2 regions of the Mesorhizobium sp. M0848 genome follow, and region 1 is predicted to be linked to the other one. Evidence: predicted binding sites of a transcription regulator. Region 1 holds the regulator's gene; the other holds the start of a gene.
The links. The regulator PhoB, encoded in region 1, activates phosphate uptake and scavenging genes when phosphate is short. The targets are predictions, from matches to a motif close to TGTCATNNANCTGTCAT.
Positions count from the first base shown of each region.

Region 2: a site for PhoB is predicted at 2,209-2,225, ahead of phnF (phosphonate metabolism transcriptional regulator PhnF). Genes of this name have one in related genera too.

Region 1 covers NZ_JAMYOM010000001.1:183,748-187,162, reverse strand. The annotation lists gene eglC (endo-1,3-1,4-beta-glycanase EglC) at 1-1,238, opposite strand, end outside; gene phoB (phosphate regulon transcriptional regulator PhoB) at 1,773-2,462, opposite strand; gene phoU (phosphate signaling complex protein PhoU) at 2,479-3,186, opposite strand; gene pstB (phosphate ABC transporter ATP-binding protein PstB) at 3,213-3,415, opposite strand, start outside.
Region 2 covers NZ_JAMYOM010000008.1:243,855-247,269, forward strand. The annotation lists gene NKH95_RS12065 (ABC transporter permease) at 1-59, shown strand, start outside; gene NKH95_RS12070 (zinc-binding alcohol dehydrogenase family protein) at 126-1,142, shown strand; gene phnF (phosphonate metabolism transcriptional regulator PhnF) at 1,422-2,171, opposite strand; gene phnG (phosphonate C-P lyase system protein PhnG) at 2,304-2,765, shown strand; gene phnH (phosphonate C-P lyase system protein PhnH) at 2,765-3,376, shown strand; gene NKH95_RS12090 (carbon-phosphorus lyase complex subunit) at 3,380-3,415, shown strand, end outside.

The sequences.
Region 1 (3,415 bases):
GCTTGAGCGACCTTTACACCATCATAGGTCCAGACAAGCTCATCCTTCGTCCAGAGTAGGCCATAGGTGTGGAAACCGTCGGTATCCGCAACGTTCACCGTTGACGAAACCTTCGTGTGCGCTCCCGTCTCATTGGAATGCGCCGTCATGTAGAGCGTGTTCGGGTCCTGGCCACGCGTTTCGACAACGTCCAGCTCCGGCGGCCACGAGCCGTCCTCCGGAAGCAGCCAGAACGCCGGCCAGGCTCCGGCTGTTTCAGGGAGATCCGCCCGCATTTCGAAATAGCCGTAGGTTTGCGAGAAGGTGTCGTGGGTCGTCAGGATCCCCGAGGTGTATTCGTAGTTGTTGATCAGAGGCTTGATGTCCTCCGGCGCCTGCGCGGCGGTGATGGTGAGGACGCCGTTCTCAACGCTGAACGGATGGACCGAACTCGTCGGGCCATAATTGGCGTCGATATACCACTGCAACTCACCATTGCTGCTCAACGTGCTGCCGTTCGGCGCTCCCCACCAGAAATTGGAATTCCAGGTGCCGTCCTGCCCGTCCCGAAGGCTCAGCGTGTTGAAATCGTCGGAGAAGGACAGCGTCATTGCGGACTTGTCGATCGGAAGTTCGAACTGGGTGGGCTGCAACTTGTCGATGGTCGTATTCTTGAACACCAGGATCTCGTCGGATCCGAGGTTCAGCATCACGTTCGATTCCACCTGGACCATCTGTGAACGGACGGCATCGAACGAAGTGAAGTCGTAACCGTCAAGGCGGACCGCATCGGTCGCACCGAAATCGAAGATAAGATCACTTCCATTACCTTTGGAAATGGCGAAAGTATCGGCGCCATCACCGCCGATCAGGACATCATTTCCCTTGCCGCCATCCAGCGTCTGGTGACCCGACCCGCCCTTGATGATGTTGTCCAACGCATTTCCGAACGCAAATCGATTGGCGCCGGTAACGACGAGGTTCTCGAAATTGTCGGGGAGCTTGTAGCTCATCCATGTGTCGATCGTGTCGATCCCTGCCCCAGGATCCTCGACCACCTTATTGTTGGTGGAATAGAGATGATAGTAGTCGTCGCCGGCGCCACCGTAGATCGTGACATTGACGCCGGTATCTCCCCAGAAGGAGTCGTTGCCGGAGGTGCCATGCAGTTCCGGTCCAGACCCGGTGGCCGAGAACCAATGAGTGGAAGCGCCGGTGTAGGCAAGAGGGATGCCCTTGGCGTTTAAGACCGTGCTCATCAGAAATCCTTCCTCATGGTGTCCGACCTGGTCAAAGGTCCGGCGACCGCTTCCAAGCAACGCTGCAAAGAACGAGATCGTTCCACGGAATCGTCATTAGATCCGAGATCGCATTGAACAATCGACGGACAAGCGATGAATAAAGAGGAGAGGACTCGCAATAATTTGAAGTAAATTTATTAAAATTGTATATTTCTGCAGAATGCGCGTCATTCGACGAACGTATATCTAAATTAACTCAAATGCATTCTTGCGTGGCTTTCTGGTTGGAGTCTGCGGGAAAGATGGCGACCTATCAAGTAATTCGCCGTGCCTCTTGGCCAGCCGGGGCCCAATAGAGAGTTTGGGAGATCGAGGGACGCGAGAAGCTGCCTGTCGCTTTGGCCCAAATGCAGTCATTCGAAACCTGATGAGGATGACCGCTCCTGGCGTCACGTGCTCGCTCCCCATTGATGAGACGAGTGCAACATTCCACCGGCTGTTGGCGACCGCGTGCTAATCGAGTTTTCCCGATCTATCGGGACGAAACAGCACCTAGTCTTCCCTGATCGCGTAGCCCGCCCCGCGGATCGTGCGGATGACGTCCGGCATCCGGCCATTGTTGACCGCCTTGCGCAGCCGGCCGACATGCACGTCGACCGTGCGCTCGTCGATGTAGATCGTTTCGCCCCAGACATTGTCGAGCAGCTGGCTGCGCGAGAACACGCGGCCTGGATGGCGCATCATGAATTCGAGCAGGCGGAACTCGGTCGGCCCGAGCCGGATCTCGCTCTTCTTGCGATAGACCCGGTGCGACTCGCGATCGAGCACGATGTCGCCGACCTTTAGCACGCTGGACAGCACTTCCGGCTTGGCCCGGCGCAGCAGCGCCTTGACCCTGGCCATGAACTCCGGCGTCGAGAAGGGCTTGACCAGATAGTCGTCGGCGCCGGTCGACAGGCCGCGCACGCGGTCGCTTTCCTCGCCTCGCGCGGTCAGCATGATGATCGGCAGCCGCTCGGTCTCGGGACGCATTCGCAGGCGCCGGCAGAGTTCGATACCGGAAACCGCAGGCACCATCCAGTCGAGCACCAGAAGATCGGGAACGTTCTCCTGCAGCCGGATTTCGGCCTCGTCGCCGCGCGTCACCACCTCGACCTGGTAACCTTCGGATTCAAGATTGTAGCGGAGCAGCACGCCTAGCGGCTCCTCATCCTCCACCACCATGATGCGTGGTGCGATCATCGGCTGGTCACCCCTGTTATGCCGCTGGCGCGGACATTGCCGTCTCGTCCTGCTTCGGACGATTGGCTGGCAGCTGCGTGCCGGTCAAAACATAGTAGGCATTTTCGGCGATGTTGGTCACGTGGTCGCCGATCCGCTCGAGGTTCTTGGCGCAGAACAACAGGTGCGTGCACGCCGTGATGTTGCGGGGATCTTCCATCATGTAGGTCAGCAGCTCACGGAACACCGAGGTGTATTTGACGTCGATGCGTTCGTCATTGTTTCTGAGCGTGGCAAGCGCTGCCGGGTCGGCGGCGGCATACTCGTCGACGACCCCCTGCACCTGGATCAGCACCAGTTGCGCCATCGCGTCGATCGAATGCGAAAGGTCGTGCGGCGTGACACTCAGCCCGACAGTGCCGACGCGCTTGGCGATGTTCTTGGCAAGGTCGCCGATGCGCTCAAGGTCGCCGGCCATGCGGATCGAACCGACCACCGCACGCAGATCGTTGGCCATTGGCTGGCGCTTGGCGATCAGCGTGATGGCGCGATCGTCCAGCTCGCGCTGGCGTGCATCCATGATGGCATCATCGGAAACCACGCGCTGCGCCAGCGCATTGTCCGAATTGAGCAAAGCCCTGGTCGAGCCACTGACCATCGAGCAGGCGAGATCGCCCATGTCGCGGATCAGCTGGCTGATCTGCTCCAGATCCTCATCGAAAGATGCGACGGTATGTTCACCCATGATCTTCGTCCCTCGTATGCCTGAGCTCAGCCGAACCGGCCGGTGATGTAGTCCTGGGTGCGTTTGTCGTCGGGGGTGGTGAACATCTTGTCGGTGGCGCCCTCCTCGACCAGATAGCCTAGATGGAACATCGCGGTGCGCTGCGACACGCGTGCTGCCTGCTGCATCGAATGGGTGACGATGACGATGGTATAGTTCTGACGCAGTTCGTCGATCAGTTCCTCGACGC
Region 2 (3,415 bases), on a different contig from region 1:
CCGGCGCGCTGATCATCATCATCGTCTACTTCGACGGCCTGCGCCGCCGCGGCAAGTAGCGACCCCGCAATCAACCGCCGGTTCGCCACACCAACGGGCCGGCGATTTCATGACTGGATTAGCGCATGAAAGCCGTCCTCTGCCGTTCGCCCGGCGATCTTGTCCTTGAAGACCGGCCTTCACCAGAGGCACCGCCTGCCGGCTGGGCGCTGGTGGCGGTCAGCCATGTCGGCATCTGCGGCACCGACTACCACATTTTCGAGGGCAAGCACCCATTCCTCGCCTATCCCCGCATCATGGGCCATGAGGTGTCGGGAACGATCCTCGAGACCGGCGACGGCGTCGATCTTGCCGTTGGCGAGCCGGTCGTCATCAACCCCTATCTTTCCTGCGGCAAGTGCATCGCCTGCTGGCACGGCAAGCCGAATTGCTGCGTCAGGATCGAGGTGCTGGGCGTGCATCGCGACGGCGCCATGTGCGAACGGATCCTGGTGCCGGCGCAAAATCTCTATCCGGCCAACGGCCTGTCGCTGGCCGACGCCGCCGCAGTCGAGTTCCTGGCCATCGGAGCGCATGCCGTGCGGCGCGCTCGCGCCGACCCTGGCGCCCGCACGCTGGTCATCGGCGCTGGCCCGATCGGGCTCGGTACCGCCATCTTCGCCCGCATCGCCGGGCTCGACGTGACGCTGCTCGACATGAGCAGTGAAAGGCTCGCCTTCGCCGCGAACGAGCTTGGTTTCCAGACCCTCGACGGCTCGCGCGGCGCGGTGCCCGATCTGGTCAAGGGAGCGACATCAGGCGAAGGCTTCGATGTCGTCTTCGACGCCACCGGCAACACCCAATCGGTGCAGTCGGCTTTCGCCCATGTCGCGCATGGCGGAACGCTGGTGCTGGTCTCCGTCGTCAAGGACGACATCAGCTTTTCCGATCCGGAATTCCACAAGCGCGAGATGACGCTGATCGGCAGCCGCAACGCGCTGCGCGCCGACTTCGATCACGTCGCCGCCTCGATCCGCAACGGCGCCGTGCCCCTGGCCAAGCTCGTCACACACCGCACCACACTCGCCGGCACGCCGCGCGATCTCGCCCGCTGGGCACACGAGAAATCCGGCCTGATCAAGGCTGTGATCGAGGTCGGATAGAGGCGCCTGTTCGACACGAATTCGGAGATCGTTGAGCGCCCAACTTGGTAGATCTGATGCTTTGGCGACTAGCCGCAACATCCATCGCTTCGTCATCCTATGGCGGAGCGAGGAGCGAAGCGACGCGGCGCAGACCATAGGATCCATGCCGTGACCTGAGAGCGTTGCTTCGGTGCAGAATTCTGCGCCGCTGCGCTCTTCGCCCGAGATCGCGGCATGGATCCTTGGGTCTCCGCGACGGAGCTGCGCTCCTGCTTCGCCCAAGGATGACGACGTTAGCTACAGCGCCGACAGCTTCAGCTCCACCCGCTCGGCCGGGAAGCGCGACTCGGAAAACTGGATCGGCTGGCCGTCCGGCGTGACGTTGACGGCAACCGTGACCAGCACGATGGCGCCCGGCAGCAGGTCGAGGTCGGCAAGGTCCGCCGCATCGGCATGGCGCGCCGACAGCACGGTCGATTGCCGGAGATAGTCGTCGATGCCGAAACGCGCCAGCGATGCGGTGATCGAGCCGGTTTGCGCCATCGCGGCATCGATGCCGGCAAAGCGCCGGGCCTCGAACCAGCCGGCAGCACGCGACACCGGCCGTCCGTCGGCTTCGCCGCGCGTTTCCAACCGGATCACATCGGCTCCCCTGGCAAGGCCAAGGCCCTCGGCAACGCGCTGGCTGGCCGGCTCGATCGACGAGGCGAGCAGGACGATGTGCCGTTCCGTCGTTTGCCCTTGCAGCCCTGTCGAAAAGCGTGTGCGCGCGCCGATCGGATAGGACAGCCGCTTGCGCGACAGTACGAAGGTGCCGCGCCCCTGCTCGGCCCGCAGCACGCCTTCCCTTACAAGGGCCGATATGGCGCTGCGCACCGTGTGACGGTTGACGCCATAGCGTTCTGCCAGCGCCACCTCCGGCGGCAACGCTGCATTCTCCGTGAAATCGCCGATGGCGATCGCATGCAGGATCTTGTCGGCGATCTGCCGCCACAGCGAAACGCCACTGCGCCGCTCGATGCTGTCCGCTGCCAGCCGCCCGACTATCATTGCCCCAACCTTCCAGCGCCCAGTCTTATATCGCTGTCATCCACCCGTCATGGACACGCGTTAGATAATAGGTATAATTTGTATAGTTGTCTATATCAATAGACAAATTGACAAAGAGGAATGCTGCTGATGCGAGGACAGGAAGCCCGCGACCAGGCCGAGCGCAAGGCCGCCATGGCGACACTGGCGCAATCCAGCGGCGATGACATCGTCCGGCTCTGGAATGAAGCCGGATTGCCTTCGGAAGCAGAACTGCTGCGCGGCCCCGAGACCGGGCTGGTCACCGTGCGCGGCCGCATCGGCGGCGGCGGCGCGCCCTTCAACGTCGGCGAGGCGACCGTCACCCGCGCCACCGTCCGGCTGCCCTCCGGGCAGGTCGGACATTGCTATGCGCTTGGCCGCGACAAGCAGAAGGCGAAGCTGGCGGCCATCGCCGACGCGCTGTGGCAGGATCCTGCCCGCCGCAATGAAGTCGAGACCGGACTGATAGCGCCCCTGCGGTCGGCTCTGACCGCAGCGCATGAAAAACGCCGCGCCGAGACGGCGGCAACGAAGGTGGATTTCTTCACCATGGTTCGCGGAGAAGACTGATGGACATTGCAGCGCAATCGATAGAGGGCGGTTTCGCCGATCCGGTCTTCAATGCCCAGACGGTGTTCCGCGCCGTCATGGACGCAATGGCGCGGCCAGGCAGCGTGCAGCCGCTGCCGGCCTTCGCCCGCCCGCCGGCGCCGCTCTCGGCGGCCGCCGGCGCCATCGCACTGGCGCTGTGCGATAACGACACCCCGCTCTGGCTCGACCAGACCCTGCAAGCTTCCACCGCGATCAGACCCTGGCTTGGGTTCCACACCGGCGCGCCATTGGCCAACACACCGGCCGATGCGCATTTCGCCTTCATCGCGGCCCCGGCCGAGATGATGTCGCTCGATGGTTTTTCGCAGGGCACCCAGGACTATCCCGACCGTTCGACCACGCTGATCCTGCAAGTCGGCGATCTCGTGTCCGGCACGCCGCTGTTGCTCGAAGGTCCCGGCATCGAAACCAGCGCCACGATCGCGCCGGCACAGATGCCGCGCCATTTCGTCGAGCAGTGGAAGCAGAACATCAAGCGCTTTCCCAGAGGCGTCGACATCATACTCGCCACATCAGATGGCATTGCCTGCCTGCCGCGCACGACGCGCATCAAGACAATGGAGGCGTAAAAAATGTATGTCGCGGTAAAAGGTGGCGAAGCCGCAATC